Regions from separate parts of the Peribacillus muralis genome, predicted to be linked through region 1. Evidence: predicted binding sites of a transcription regulator. Region 1 holds the regulator's gene; the other holds the start of a gene.
The links. The regulator LexA, encoded in region 1, represses DNA repair genes until DNA is damaged. The targets are predictions, from matches to a motif close to CGAACATATGTTCG.
Positions count from the first base shown of each region.

Region 2: ABE28_RS05850 (YhjD family protein) is a predicted target of LexA. The motif match lies at 5,382-5,395, and genes of this name have one in related genera.

Region 1 covers NZ_CP017080.1:2,020,982-2,028,842, forward strand. The annotation lists gene ABE28_RS09915 (LexA family protein) at 637-1,275, opposite strand; gene ABE28_RS09920 (helix-turn-helix transcriptional regulator) at 1,410-1,634, shown strand; gene ABE28_RS09925 (hypothetical protein) at 1,770-1,967, shown strand; gene ABE28_RS09930 (esterase/lipase family protein) at 2,564-4,099, shown strand; gene ABE28_RS09935 (hypothetical protein) at 4,261-4,548, opposite strand; gene ABE28_RS09940 (glucosaminidase domain-containing protein) at 4,798-5,412, shown strand; gene lexA (transcriptional repressor LexA) at 5,595-6,218, opposite strand; gene yneA (cell division suppressor protein YneA) at 6,376-6,687, shown strand; gene ABE28_RS09955 (YneB family resolvase-like protein) at 6,700-7,356, shown strand; gene ABE28_RS09960 (DUF896 domain-containing protein) at 7,421-7,654, shown strand.
Region 2 covers NZ_CP017080.1:1,220,856-1,228,716, reverse strand. The annotation lists gene addA (helicase-exonuclease AddAB subunit AddA) at 1-270, opposite strand, end outside; gene addB (helicase-exonuclease AddAB subunit AddB) at 263-3,760, opposite strand; gene lepB (signal peptidase I) at 3,954-4,517, opposite strand; gene ABE28_RS05855 (TVP38/TMEM64 family protein) at 4,550-5,164, opposite strand; gene ABE28_RS05850 (YhjD family protein) at 5,457-5,816, shown strand; gene ABE28_RS05845 (competence protein ComK) at 6,598-7,158, opposite strand; gene ABE28_RS05840 (IDEAL domain-containing protein) at 7,463-7,699, shown strand; gene ABE28_RS05835 (YitT family protein) at 7,774-7,861, opposite strand, start outside.

The DNA of each region.
Region 1 (7,861 bases):
TGCCTCTGACGGGATTCGAACCCGCACTCCTTTCGTAAGCATAGGTTAGGGCGGAACACGCTTCCCTACGGATTTTCACCGACAGGAATTACACCTGTCTCAGCTGATTTGCTTTTCGGTGCTTCTGAAACCCTTTACATTAAGACCCGGTGGCTACAATGTTTTCCGGCGCTCTTCCCTTCTAGAGCTACAGAGTCATCTATCCATCTTTCGATTATACGATCCTTTAAAAACACTGTGAAGTGAATAATGGAAGATTGCTTGATTTATGGAAAGAAATTGATGGCCATTAGTATATAGTCATTTGGTTATATGGAAACTATGCTTCGCCGATAAACAAAAGCAGGGAAAATAAAAAAAGTGGATATGATAGTTGGGATGGTTTATGTTGGTAATAAATCCTTCATCAGTTCAGGAAATTGACTTGAATAAACACAATGTCCTGGCGGCAATTCGAGTTGTTGAATCATAATAGGTAGGGATTGTTTTTCACTCCTTTACTCCTGTAAGAAATGCTTCGTTGAATGACATAAACACTTATCTGAACTGATTTTTCCTATTTGGAATGAAAAAAGTACAAACCCGGCAAAGGTCTGTACTTAGGTTAATCGTATAAGAGATAAGAACAAAATGAAATCAATCATATATTTTAATGGCTTGAACCACTTTTCCTAATATTTTGACGCGATCATTTTTGATATGGTAGGTTTTTTCCTCATAGAAAGGATCAGTGCTGCAAGGGATGAGGGTGATCGTATCTTCTGCCATCTTCACCTGCTTGACTGTAGCTTCATATCCATTTACCAAAACTACGCCAATATTTCCGTTCTTCAGGTAGCTGGTCTTTTCAACAAGGATCAAAGCGCCGTCGCTAAACTCCTTATTCATGCTGTTTCCTTTTACTCGCAGATAAAAATAGTCTTTATTGTTTTTAAGCATCGAATTCAATGTCGGCATATAGGCTTCTATATATTCGTTCGTAAAATTAGGCTCTCCAGCAGGGATGTTTCCATAAACACCAATTAATCTAACATTCTTTTCGTTTAGAAATTCCATGGAAGGATCATTTTTGACGACTGATGTTCCATCAACGAGGTGAGAAAGCGGTACATCAAAGCAAGTGGACATTATGCTCAACTTATCCATTAAAGGTTTATTTCGGCCGGATTCCCAGGCGGATACCGCAGTCGGGGCCACCTTTAATACCTTTGCCAAATCTTCTTGTGTCATTTTTCTTTCTTTTCTTAGAATTTTTATCCGTTCACCAATGTGCATATTTCTTCACCTCTCATTTGAATATACACCATGAGAGAAAGTGAGTAAACTCATAGTGCGTGAATTTTACAAAAAATTGTTGGTAACTATACTTGAGGTGTGATATTATTTTTTTATACAGGAGGTGACAAGATATGACAAAGGTTAAATTCACGCTTAAGCAAGCTAGGAAGTATAAAGGTTTAACCCAGGATGAAATGGCTAAAGTGCTAAGAATGGCCAAGAGGACTTACATTGATTATGAACAATATAAGATTCCGCTAAGGGTTGATAAAGCGTATATGTTTGCTGAATGTGTAGGTTTTTCTATTGACGATATCATTTTTTTTGATCCTGATATACACTTTAAATGTAGTTGAGGACTCGAATGAAATCTGTGCAGTGACGAAAGAGAGGGCAAGCCGGAGATGGACAATATGATGATGAGCACCACTAACGTACCGATGGAATACAAAAATCCATAGTTATCCAAATCTGCTGGGGATGGGAAGTAGGTGAACAGAGTGGAAAGAGAAATTGAATCTATTGAGGTTATGGCTGGAGCTGATGTTAGCACTATTTCGATTGGAAATGAAGTTGGCGGGGAAGTTATCGCGGATATAATCCAACATGATGGAGTATACAAATTATACAATCGTAGGGACGAGCTTATCATTGAAATCAATTTACCTGTCGTTAGTGTAAAATATTGACATCGTATGGAGAGCGTCGTGAAAATAATAGTCAAGCCTTTCATCATTGCATTAAAAGTGCTTCCATCCTTAATAAAAGGTAAAAAAAACTGTAGGTGTAATCCATTCGATGATAGCCAATTCATAGCCAAAACCTATTACTGCCGGCTTTTTTCATGGAAACTGGATTTTCGAACACCAAGATGAGGGTATATGGACAATGGCACATTCGAAGAAATGGGCAGTCAGCAAGCTTAATAGTAGTTAAGTCCTCTATCCTATTCAGGAGAGGGCTTTTTCTTATTTTATGAGCCACGCTCCGAGCTGAGAAAGAGCTCGGAAATCGACTGCCTTTGTTTTGAGAGGCAGCAAAAGCGTCCGACTTTTTCACCATATGAATGAACTTTACCTAGTTTCTTTCTCCCATCTTTAATGGAAATGGCAGGTAATGGGTGACAAACGTACAAATAGTAATGAATGAATACTTAAGAAGAATCAAGTAGAGGGCTTGTCAGTAGACCTCTCAAAAAAGCAAAGGATATTGGAGGAGAAAACAAGTGAAAAGCAATGTAATCAATTATGTCTTTTTTCTAATTCTCATCGTAACATTATTGATAATGGTTAAGCCAGGCATGACCTCTGCTGGGAAACTCAAACCACCCGCCGAAACATTCAGCCCTGGTGATTGGTTTTTGGGGAGTACTCCTCCCAACCATGACGTAAATAAGCCTCCGCTCGTATTTGTTCAAGGAAAAAATGGCAATGCTAGCAGCTGGTATGGTGAAACGGGTTATCATGGAATCAATGATATGTATACCAAAGCATATGAAGCGGGCTATCAAACCGTTTTCGTTCAGCTTCATGATTCTGCCGGAAACGGATCCGCTAGTCAATATGCCAACGGGAGACTGTTAGCGTCCATGCTAGAGGATATCAGCAACCATTTCAATGGTGAAAAAGTAAATATCATTGCACATAGCAAGGGGGGGCCAGATACTCAAGCTGCTCTAGTACACTATGGAGCATACCAATATGTAGGCAGAGTCATCACGTTAGCCTCCCCACACCATGGGTCGAATCTCGCTGATTTGGCATATAGCTGGTATGCAGGCTGGCTAGGATCACTGCTGGGCCAAAAAGATGAAGGAACCTATTCTTTGCAGGTAGGGAAGATGGCTGAGTTTCGTTCTGCCATAGATAACCATATGAACTCCCGGAAAAACATGTATTTCACCGTTGCTGGAATGAATAAAGGCCCGGCGTTGACTGCTTTATCACTAGGTGGAGAATATTTATCCGCCTATGGAGATAACGATGGGCTAGTGAATGTTTGGAGTAGCAAAATACCTTACGGAAAACATTTATTTACCGATCCAAGCTTGGATCACGATAACATTCGCATGGGATCTTCCGTATTTTCAAGAATTGAGCCCTATTTAAGAAGTGCTACCGTCGCGCTTGTTCCTAATATGGATATCCAAAGCAAACTGCAAGCGGAGGATAATATCATCACTTCTGCGCTCTCGCAAACCGTTCACGGGGGCTACCTGCAACAAAATGTGTGGAATGAACAAAGTTTTCGTGTGGATGATGAAGCGGTACCAGGCACTATAGCCATATATACAGCCTCAAAGGATGTACAAATCGAAGTGGTATCTCCCTCCAATAAAAGGTATTCACTTTCACCTGTCACATATGCTGAACAAAATGAAACGTCCTTCTTTAATGGAGCGACCATCCAAACATTATATAAAAGTAAGATGGAAATTGGTACATGGAAAGTGCGGATGAAAACGAAGGCCCTTAATGACGCATACTTGCTATTGGCACAATTTGACGAACTGGACCCGGTTACATTAAGCATGCCTGGAAGGGTTAAACAAAAGGATGCTGGATTTTCCATCAAGAAACCGCTCAAAGGTAAAAAAGAACCAGCACTCACAACCTTTAAGGTTCATTTAATGGATGAATCCGGTAAGGAAATCAGCGCAGCAACCCCCATTCATATAAAGGATAATGAAAATTTTTCAGGAACACTTCCACAAGTACCCAGAACTGGCGTTTATAATGTAACGATCGATGTTAAGGAAAAAAACGCAAATGGTACAGAACGAATACGTACCCTCATCCGGTCAGTCTATATTGAAAAATAGCAGGTTAGCTTTAAAGATGCCTTTTATTTTAAAAGGCATCTTTTGTTTGAAATGAGGGAGCTAGAGGGGGAATGGACGTCCCGAATCGATGAATATAAAGCATTGACGGATGATATGGAGTGAGGGAGGAATAGGCAGTCCATTCTAGGTTCCATGTATATTCAATCCGGCTTTTGGTTGGATAATCGGTAAGATAAAATGCCAGTTTTAAGGGCAGCGTAATTGCCGATGCTTGCATATCCGTAAAACCAGCCCATGAATATGCCCGCAACCAAATGATGTCGATGGCTGATGAAAATGGAAATGAATAAACCAAGTCCCAAAGCAATGGTAGGGATGAATTTAGGCGGGATATGAAACATGATCTTCACAAGCTGTGTCACAATCATGATGATAGGTATTGCGATTACAGCATCCCAAAAGTTTGTATGGATGGTAGGGAAATCCATAGGTGCACCACCTTATGTAAGAAGTCGTTCAAAATTAATTTTCACCATTTGAAAGCAATTTATACTCTCATTAAATGGAAGGTGCCAATCATGAAGCATTTTGTTCGTATGTTACCTCTGAATTTTAAAAATCTTATCATTCCAGAAGTCAAAAGAATGGACAACCTGTAACCTTTCTCAAGATTATGAATACGATATGAATGAAGGCTGTGCATGAGTATGTTAAGGAATTCTTTTCGGGAGGTTGAAATGAGCAAGGAAACATTCATCGATGAAATTGCACCCTATGCCCTGAATATTTATGGAGAGTTTAAAATTTTACCTTCAGTCATCATTGCCCAAGCTTGTTTAGAGAGTGGCTATGGGACAAGTCCTTTAGCTAAGCAAGGAAAAAATATATTCGGTACGAAAGGTGAATATAAAGGGCAATCCATCATTATACAAACGATTGAATATGTCAATGGAGCACCTGTTCAAGTAAGGAACAAATTCAGAAAGTACCCGACATGGGACGAAAGTCTTCGCGACCTTGCCACTCTGTATGCATTTGGTACTTCGTGGAATAGAAACCTATATACGGCGGTCATAGGTGAAAAAGATTATAAAAAGGCTATCAAGGCAATATTCGACGCGGGCTTTGCCACAGATCCGAAATATATTGAAAAACTGGTGAACCTGATAGAAATGAGTGAATTGACCAAGTATGACTTAACGGTCGAAGAAGTCTATCATATCGTGAAAAAAGGGGATACCGTCTCTGCGATTGCCAAGGCATATGGTTCAACCCAAGTTCAGATTCAGCAATGGAACGGGCTGGCCGATCTTAACTTAATCAAAGTAAACCAAAGATTAAGAGTGAAATGAGCGTTAATGGGAGGGAGTGCCAAGCACTTGCTTTCTTTTTTTTGTATGCCGCTCGCATAGTAGCGGGTATATGCGGACTTATCCAGTAAAAAGATCTTATCCAAAAAACTAGTTTTCCTGAGCATAATGAGAGAGTTCTATACATAGATTAAGAAACAACAAAAAAAGCGCAATCAGCGCTTTTAATGTATTTGCCTATATAAACCTATCACTTTTCCGAGTATCGATACATCCCGCAAAATGATAGGCTCCATATTTGAGTTCTCAGGCTGCAGCCTTATGTAATCCGGTTCCTTGAAGAATCGTTTTACAGTGGCTTCATCATCTTCAGTCATGGCCACGACGATATCTCCATTATTGGCACTGCTTTGCTGCTTCACGATGACATAATCGCCGTCATGAATTCCTGCCTCTATCATACTTTCCCCCATGATTTCGAGCATGAATACATGATCATCGTGCGGTACCATGCTTTCGGGAAGTGGAAAGTACTCTTCTATGTTCTCTATTGCCGTTATCGGCATGCCGGCTGTCACTTTACCAAGTAATGGAACGTTTACGACATTGGCTTTCGGTATATTGTTGGCATCCTCTAAATTGAGGATTTCAATGGCCCTCGGCTTGGTTGGATCACGTCTGATCAGTCCTTTGCTTTCCAGGCGGGATAAATGTCCGTGTACGGTTGAGCTTGATGCAAGCCCAACTGCCTCACCGATTTCCCTTACGGATGGTGGATACCCTTTCAGGCGGACTTCTTCTTTAATGAAATCAAGAATATCTTGCTGCCGTTTTGATAGTTTAGTCATATGTGCACCTCTTCCCCAATTTTTCTTTGCTTCATTATAGCATGGAGCCGTATTCTATACAAACATAAGTTCGAATTTTGTTGTTGACTGAAACAGGTGTTCGTATTATAATTTAAATATATCATACGAACGAACATTCGCGTTGGAGGGATTATTTATGAAAAAATTATACAAAAATTATATTTATACGATTCTATTAGCAGGATCGGTATTCATCTTTTCAATTTTATTCTCTTGCACATTAAACGGTGATCCAAAAAAGGATTTTCTATCTATAGAGGTAGGTGAAGGCGACACTTTATGGGGAATCGCCGAAGAATATGAAGAAGCTAATTTGACAAAAAAAGAATTCATTGGTTGGATAGAGGAGCATAATGGTATCAGTGCGGATTCGATTAAACCAGGACAAGTAATCGTGATACCGGTTAAAGGAGAAAAGCTTGTTCAGAATCTGGCCAGTCAGCAGTGAAGGTAGGGTATTATGAAGGCAGTAATCTATTGTAGGGTCAGCACGGAAAAACAGACACAGGAAACATCATTGGCAAGGCAGGAAGACGAACTAGTCAAGTTGGCACGGAAGATGGATGTGGAAGTTGTCGAGATTATAAAAGAGCAGGCTAGCGGATATGAGCTAAACCGTGATGGGATTTTTGACATGCTTGATCTTTTTAAAGCCAAGGAAGCTGGAGTTCTGTTAATCCAGGACGAGACGAGACTTGGAAGAGGAAACGCGAAAATTGCCCTTTTCCACGTCATCCTTAAAGAAGATGTCAAAATTTATACGCTTTCACACGATGGGGAACTTGAATTATCGGATTCGGATGCCATGGTCATCCAAATAGTCGGCATCGTGGAGGAATATCAAAGGAAGCTACATAATTTGAAAATAAAACGCGGGATGTTAAGAGCCGTCGAAAAAGGGTATCGTCCTCAAAAAAATCTACATAACCAAAGGAATGCCACTGGAAGGGACCGCAAGGAGATTCCAGTAGAAGAAATCATTAAACTCCGTGAAAACGGATTGACGTTTGCAGAAATAGCAGCCACCTTAAGGGGGTTTGGCTACAAAGTATCAAAAGCTACCGTGAACCGCCGTTTTCTTGAGCACCAGCAAAATACAGAGGAAAGTCAATCATAGAACTTGTAATTTCGCTTCTTTTTTAATACCATGACAATATCAGCACATATGAAGGAGCGAAATTATGCTATCAAAAGAAAAACTGTCCCGAATTAATGAACTTTCCAAAAAAGCTAAAGGAGTTGGCTTGACGGAAACGGAGGCAAAAGAGCAAACACAATTAAGAAGCGAGTATCTTGAGACTTTCAGGCGATCCATGTCCGATACGTTAGAACACGTTAAAGTGATCGATACTGAAGGTAACGACGTCACTCCACAAAAAATAAAAGATATTAAAGAAAAAAGAAACTTACATTAATGTTGGGACTTTCTTGATGGGAAACTCTCCATTGGAAGTTTCTTTTGGCCTTTAATTCTAAAAGAGATTGCTTTCATGTATGTATTCTCCTATTTAGTTTAATCTAAATAGGGGAATTCTTTAATTTTGGGAAAGTATGTATAATATTGGTATCGAATAGTGATTTTAGTTGTGATATTCAGCGGGTCACTATAATATAAAGAGGTA
Region 2 (7,861 bases), 800 kb from region 1:
ATGGATCGCTTTTTCCAATGCCTCTCCTACCCTATGACGCATTTCGGCAGCCGAAGCATTAGTGAATGTAACGACGAGCAGTTCATCCACATCGATCGGTTCTTCTTCCGATATCACTTTTTGAATGATCCGATTGACCAGCACTGCCGTTTTCCCGGAACCGGCAGCGGCCGCAACCAAAATATCCTGATCCTTGGCCCATATCGCCTTCCATTGATCTTCGGTCCAGGTCACATCTCCAGGCAGAGCAGGTATATTCGTTTTACTCATCGCTCTCACCCTCCCCTCTCAATAGATCAAGAACATCATTTTGTTTCTTTTGTGCTAAGTTCCTAAATTGATTTTCCTCCAGGGACTGGTCGAATTGGCATACCGATTTAAAGGAACAGAAGGTACATGGCGTTTTTTCCTTTAATTTAAATGGCGTTATATTCACGTCACCATCGACCATTCGATCACCCGACTCCTGATAAACGCGGCGAACATGGCGATTCAGCATTGAAAAGTCTTCCCTGCTGGCAACTTTGGAAGCGGCAAGGAGCGATCCATCCTTTTTGAAGCCTGCCGGGATGATATCCGACTTACCCGAACTTTCAATATCAAGCGACTGATCCATCATCTGGATGACATTCGAGTGATCCAGAACAAGGCCACTCATTTTAAAGCTTTTATATATTTCTTCTTCAATTTTATCCAGACTGAGCATTCCTTTTGATTTGACGACAGGGTTATGGACATGAAAATATAAAACGCCGGCCGGAATCGCTTCCTTGCCGATAAGTGAATTCGAATGAGTCACGACGATATCAAGGTATGTCAGCATTTGCAAGGCAAGTCCATAATACACTTCACTCATGTTCAGTTCCTTTTCACTCGACTTATAATCGAGCACACGCAAATAGACTCCTTCGCCTTCTTCCGCTTTATCCACTCGATCGATGCGCCCAATCAATTCCATCTTCGTACCATTTTTCAATGTGAAAGTCAGCGGCGGCAGCTCACCATTTTTTCCGAACCCAAGCTCCAAACCAACCGGAGCAAAACCGCTCACCTTGGCATGCTCGCTTAATACCATCGAGGCACGTCCGATCACGTGCTCCAATTTCCTGCGTAAATAGTGATGCCTGTTCGTACTTAACAAAATTTGGTTTTGCAATTTGGGTGCCAGTCTTTCCACAGCAATCCTGGCAAGTTCCAAGCATTGTTCGTTCGTTAATGCAGACCAAGGAATATCGTGCTCCTTCAAATAATCCGAAATCATTTTCAATGCTCCATGGAACATCTCACCGATATCCGGCGCATCCAAACGGAAAATTTGCCTTTCCCTCAGTTTCAAGCCATGAGCCGCATAATGGGAAAACGGGCAGCTATTGAACATTTCCATCCGCGAAACACTTGTAAGGATGCTGTCGCCATATAATCGCTTACTCGTTTCTTCTGATAATTTCTTTGTTTTGTTCTGATAAAAAAGGCTTGATAACACCTTAGTTGCCAAAGGTCCAGCCATTTCATCCTCTATGATGACATTATATACATCCCACCATAGAGAATGGATTGGATAGTTCCTTTTTTTGAGCTGTAATTGGGCAGCCAAATAAGAGAGGGCCACATCATTATTCGCGGCATATTTCAGCTGTTCCTCAGCAGACAGATCGGATGGATCATTCATGTAATGCACATCGGAAACGTTGGGCAGCACATCCCTTACCCGCTTCAAGTAAGAGGATGGCAACAGTGCCTTTCCTTCCTCATCGGCAAGCGGGTACGATAAATACAGGGACTCTGCAGGTGTAGTGAAGGCTTTATACGCCGTAAACTCCTCATCAAGGAGGCGCACCTTCGAGCCTGGTGCGACGTTAAGTCCCCCAGCCAAAAGAACGTCGCGATCACTATCTGAAAAAACTCCTTCAGATACTGCCTTGCCTGGCAGGACCCCCTCATTCAGGCCGATAACAAAAGCCGTCTTCACATCGTCAAGACGGGATAAATCGAGGTTGGCGACAAGGACTTGGTCAATGGCCGGCGGCACTAAAGAGAACTCAAGAGATTCCAGGCCGGCTTCTATGATTGCCGCAAATTGCTTCATGGAAAGCTTTTCCCCGCTTAAAAGCTCTACGAATTGGTCAAATAGATCGACAACAGCATTCCATGTTTGTTCATGCTCTCTTGCCGAAACCAAATCCCCAGCATCTTCCGCCTCCTGCTTCAGCTTTTCCAATTTTTCCGGGACATGCAATTCTTCAAGATATAGATAAAGGGCTTCGCATAATTCCCTTCCATTATCAGCCTTCTTAACACGCTTCGAAAGCTTCAAGATGGGCTCGGTAAATAAGTGCTTCATCTCATTCAGCTCTTGCTCAAGCTTCATTTCCTTATCCGTTTGATTCCGGTCCTCCAGTTCAAGACCGCGGAAACGCTTGTACGTCCAACGATCTTTTGAAGTCCACCTGGTCCCTTTAATCCCACGGGACAGTACATAGTTCTCCAGTTTATCCACCTGTTCGCGCATCCTGTCATGATCATTTTGCAGTGGAAAGAGCAGCTCCGTCTTGATTGCACGAAATACCGGTTCATAACGCCAATATCCATTGATGATCTCCAAAGTGGATCGAATCAGTTCGATTAAAGGATGATTCAGCATCGTCCGTTTTGAATCGACGAACAAGGGAATTTGATAATCGCGGAACACGGTTTGCAAAATATCGGAGTACGCTTCACCGTTCCGAACTAAAATCGCAATATCACGGAAACGGTGCCCCTTTTGCCTGACAAGCATCAAGATATCCCGGGCAACTCCTTCAATTTCTGCCCTGCGGTTAACGGCCTGCGCAATCGTTACATCAGGTGAGCGGTCGAACGCCCGTACAGGACGAATCGCAAAATAAGTTTCGAGATGATGCAGCCCTGGACTCTTCCCGAACCTTTCCGTTCCCGATAAAATCCGATCGTCTGAAATTGGGATGTTATTCCTCAATCCTGCTTGATAAAGATGGTGATACAAGTTTCCCGTTTGCCTGAACAATTGCAGGTCATCCGGTGCATATTGCCTATATGGGCGATCCAAGGTCAGGGAAACCGTCACGTTTTTGCATAGCTTCATCATTTCTTCGACAATCAATAATTCCTGTGGCGTCAAGCTATAAAAGCCATCGATATAGATTTCTGCATTCCTTATATATGAAGACTCAGCCATTTTCTCGATCAGTAAAGTGAAATAGTCTTCGGAATCCAAATATTTGCCGACCATTTCATCCTCAAAAGCTTGATAAATCAACTCTAGGTCATGTAACTTATCCCCAATGCCGCTTGCTGCCTTTGATGCCTCGGTCAAGTAGCTTTGAATGTCCCCTGGCTCGATGCAATACTGCTTGAACTCAGCAAGCATCAGTTCCATCTGGGCAATGAAGCCCTGCTTATCTGCAGAACGGCGAAACAATTTGAATTCCTCTTTTTTATCATCCATGATTTTCCGGATCAGCATATTCACGCCGACACTGTCCAAATGGAGGCGGCTCATTCCCCCGGTTTCCTGTAGAACCCGCCAAGCCAGCCTGCTGAAACTGAAAACCTGCGTCCGGATCATGCCTGCAAGACCTGGCGTTTTAATTAATTTATATTCAGATAGAAACGTCATCTGATCTGGAACGAGATAGATAATTGGATTGCCTTCGGGATCCTCTGCCAATTTGGAGCGAATTTCGTCCAATACATTCGAGGTTTTCCCTGCACCCGATCTTCCCAGTAAAAAACGGAGTGACATCTCTTTTCCCCCTTATACAACATTATGTCTCCATCTATCATACCAGAAAAACCTTCACAATTTTGATTAGGATTCTGTTTCCAATCAAGATCCACTATCTATCATTTTAACGTTCCTCCCCAAAAAACACCAATCATACGTTCGCTTTTTTCCCTAAAGAAAAAGCCCTCTGTTTCCCGGGCTTTGCAATCATTCATTCACCTGTAAATCTATAATTGAATTCTTTGAGCGGCCAATACCTTACATCCACCTTACCGACGACATTTTGCACCGGTATGAAACCAAAATGGCGGCTGTCCGCACTCTCAAGGCGATTGTCACCCATGACAAAAAGCTTTCCCTCCGGAACTGTGGTCCCGCCGGTCAATTCCTTTAATGTGAAATCTCCTGTGAAATCCTGATCTGGAAACCCTTCCTTCCATTTCTCGAGATAAGGCTCATCCACTTTCTTGCCATTTACGTATAGCCAATCATTCTTGTAACGGATGCGGTCCCCTGCAATCCCGATCACTCGTTTAACATAATCTTCCTTTGTATTCGCATGAAAAACAATAATGTCAAAACGGTGAATATCGTGAATCTGATAAGTGATTTTATTCACAACAAGTTTGTTGCCATCTTCAAGGGTTGGCTGCATGGACTTCCCTTCAACATCATAGCTTGAAAAGAAAAATGTACGGATCAAGATGTAAATAACAAAAGCTATCACTGCTGCTTTTATCCAATCGGATAAAGAATTCTTGTTTGTTTTTCCCATCTCGTCAACCCCTACTACATTTATAATCTAACTTATTGTCCTTCTTCTCTCTTCATGCTTTTATTTAACCGGACTTCCAGTCTTTTTCCCACATACCATAGGATGAAAATGACGAACCCAATAATGATCGTGCGTACGGGCTTATGTATTAAGGATACTAAATCGTAGCCCACGAAGCTAATCGTGAAAATCATCACCGCTTTCCCGCCTACGACTGCCAGTCCATATTGCAACGGACTGACTTTTGAAAGGCCAGCCACGATATTGACGATGGCTGAGGGTGTAAAAGGGAAGCAGAGCAAAATGAATAAAGGCCCGAACCCGTGACTTTCCACCCAAACCATCAAACGCTGAACCTGCTTATGTTTTTGCAAAAATCGAAAAAACCTCATTTGACCGTATCTTCTAATGACCAAGAAGACCAAAAATGATCCCGCTACCGCACCAATCCAGGAAAATAAAAATCCCCACCATAGGCCAAATGCGGTTGCATTAGCCAGAACGAATACCACTAAAGGTAAGAAGGGTAAAAATGCTTCCAGCATCGGCATCAGGATTCCAGGAATTGGACCGAATGAGCGATATTGCTGAATAAGCCCCGATATATTATCAAGTGTAAACCACTCACGTATTGTCTCCAAGTCCATAACTATCTCCCTCGACATGCTGCCGTCAAAGCAGCATAAACTTATTAAAAAGCTGTTTATTTTAGATATATCACTTTCCTCTGAAATTGCAAGAATTATTATCCATATGTCTTCATACTTTCCCTATCTCGGGAAAACATAATCTTGTTAACAAAAATTTCACCATTTTTCAAAACAACTTGCATATAGAAAGAAAATACTTTAGGATAATTAAACAGGAACAAACGTTCCGTTCGTTTTAAAGGATACATATCCATAGTAGAAAGTGCTGATTCAGAAAGGGGCGGTCATGATGACCCGCATTCCAGAGGATGACCGGAATATGATCGAAAAAGCCATCTACCTACCGATGGTGATTACAGTCTTACACCGGGATCTCAAAGTCATCGAAATTAGTCCGTTTAAATTAAGAAGGCCCTATTCCGAGCTAGTCGAGCATATACTGAAAATCGTTCAGGCTGATTTTACCGAGGTTCGCCGCTATCTGCGCAAGGAAAATATTAAGGTGAGTGAAATCAAACGCGATGAATCCTTTACGATGTATTGTTTTTTATATAAAGGATACGAGGAGCATCACAATTATTTCAATCCACGCCTTCGTAATAAAACCGAAGACCTGTTGTGTTATTACTTTTTTGAACGAAGTAGGTAAGGGGGAACTTGAGCGGAATAGCCATGTCGCAAACGACTGCAGGCAAATTCGAAAATGTTGCTTTCCTGTAGCTGAATGATGCTTGTTGTCGACTGCCCAGGGAAGATTCAGTTGGCCTTGGGCCATAAATCCGTCGCTTAGCGGTTCAGAGAGTGAGTTGAATTCAACACGCAGCTATTTTTCCCGCTCCCTTAGCTTTACTTTTTCAACTATGATAGGAGCATAATATGGTATTCCCTCTCAATTTCGACCAAGACAAACCCTATGTATCTTTAAACAATAATGAAGCGGGCTCGCATGATCATCAGTCTTTTCCATATCATCCCCTCTTATTTACAATATATATACCTATCATTCCAAAAACTACCATTCGAGCGTCTTTAAATGGTTTTCGCAAAAATTTGTTATGCTCCTAAATACTATCCGCAACCTTCATGGGTCCTGATTACATGGCAATACTTGTATCTGAAAGATGAATGAAGCAATAGCTTCGTTGCAATTGTGCAATATTAAACATAAAGGTCGACAGGTACACTATTTTGACAGCTTACCCTAACACAAAAGCTATAGAATGCGAGGTATATCCATCTCCCTCTCATCTATAGCTTTTATAATATCAAATACGGTATGTCACGGGCTCTATTCTAGTACGTAGACCTTCACATATGAAATGCTCCATCCCTTCCTTTTTCCATCTTCAAAAGTATGGGTACTTCGGTAAAAAAGCCTTGGTCCGTTCTTCTTCACTCTTATCTCAAATTAAGTGTCTTTTTTTGAATCTCTAACGCGGTAAATATTTTGACATTACCTCTGAAGCCTTGGCTCCACTTGCATCGTTGAATAAATAGAAAGACTTCCTCTTTGTTTCCTCAATCCTTTGAATCAGTTTCGTTTTTAAAAAGGATGTCCGGTGCAGCTGATTTTCGAACGAGCTGTATGATACCTCCATATCGATGGTTTGTTTATTCCTGAATGTGACGGTCGTATGTTTGGGATCCAGGCGATCATAGGCAACAACATGCTCATGTGATAACCAGATGCATTGAGGCCGGAGCGGGGATGTAGTTGGAAAGAAAAAAATCGAACTGGTCGGATCGATCGCGATTGGCGCTTTATGTGTGATGTTTATGAGCTGCCGTGTTCCTTGTCTGCGACCTTCGTAACTCGACCCAAAGAACTCACAGCTTTTCTTGATAATTTCCAAAGGTTTGAACGGTGATATGAACTCGTCTTCCATTTCTATGATACGGGCATAGATTTTACTGCCATAGTTAAGCGGTGCAACCATAAGTGTATGGGGCGTAATTTCATATTCCTCAATAATTCCCTGGTTGTTTTGCATCAATGTTAACCCACCTCTTCCTCATTACATTAAAATTAGGCATTTTCACTATATAGGTAATCTTACCCCATTCACCATAAAACGAGTGAAGAGAGCTAGCCCAAATAAGTAAATTTCCTCATTATAATAGCACAATAAGTTACTAAAAAAATAAAGTTCACAAAAAATTAAAAATTCTTACAAGAAGCGCTCCTTCCGTCATCTTTAAGACACATTCTCTATTAATATTTGAATTTTTAAAATTTTCAGTTGATTTTATCCACGCAAATCCATATACTAATAAAAAGGGTCAGGGGTGGTAACTTTGAAAAATGAAAAATCTTATTCAGAGTCAGTGAAGTCCTTATCAATGAGCGAAATGAAAAACGATGCCGTGGTTCAAGAAATGTTGATTGATATGATTATTCTGGAAGCCGTCCTTACTACCAAAAAGAATATCCTTTCGAAGCAAATTGATGAAGCCTTGGATATAAAAAACAAACCTTTATTCCTGAAACTTAGTTCTGAAATGAACGTTTTACTAAAACAGTTCGGAAGTTAGATTTTACGCCTCAAGAACAGCTTTATCGTATGAAAAGCCTCCCATAATGCCGGGAGGCTTTTCTTTATTTATAATCATTCCTTATGGAACATTCCCATGACCTCTGCTGTTTCGGTAATATTGACAAAGGCATTCGGGTCCACTTCTTTTATCATCGTTTTG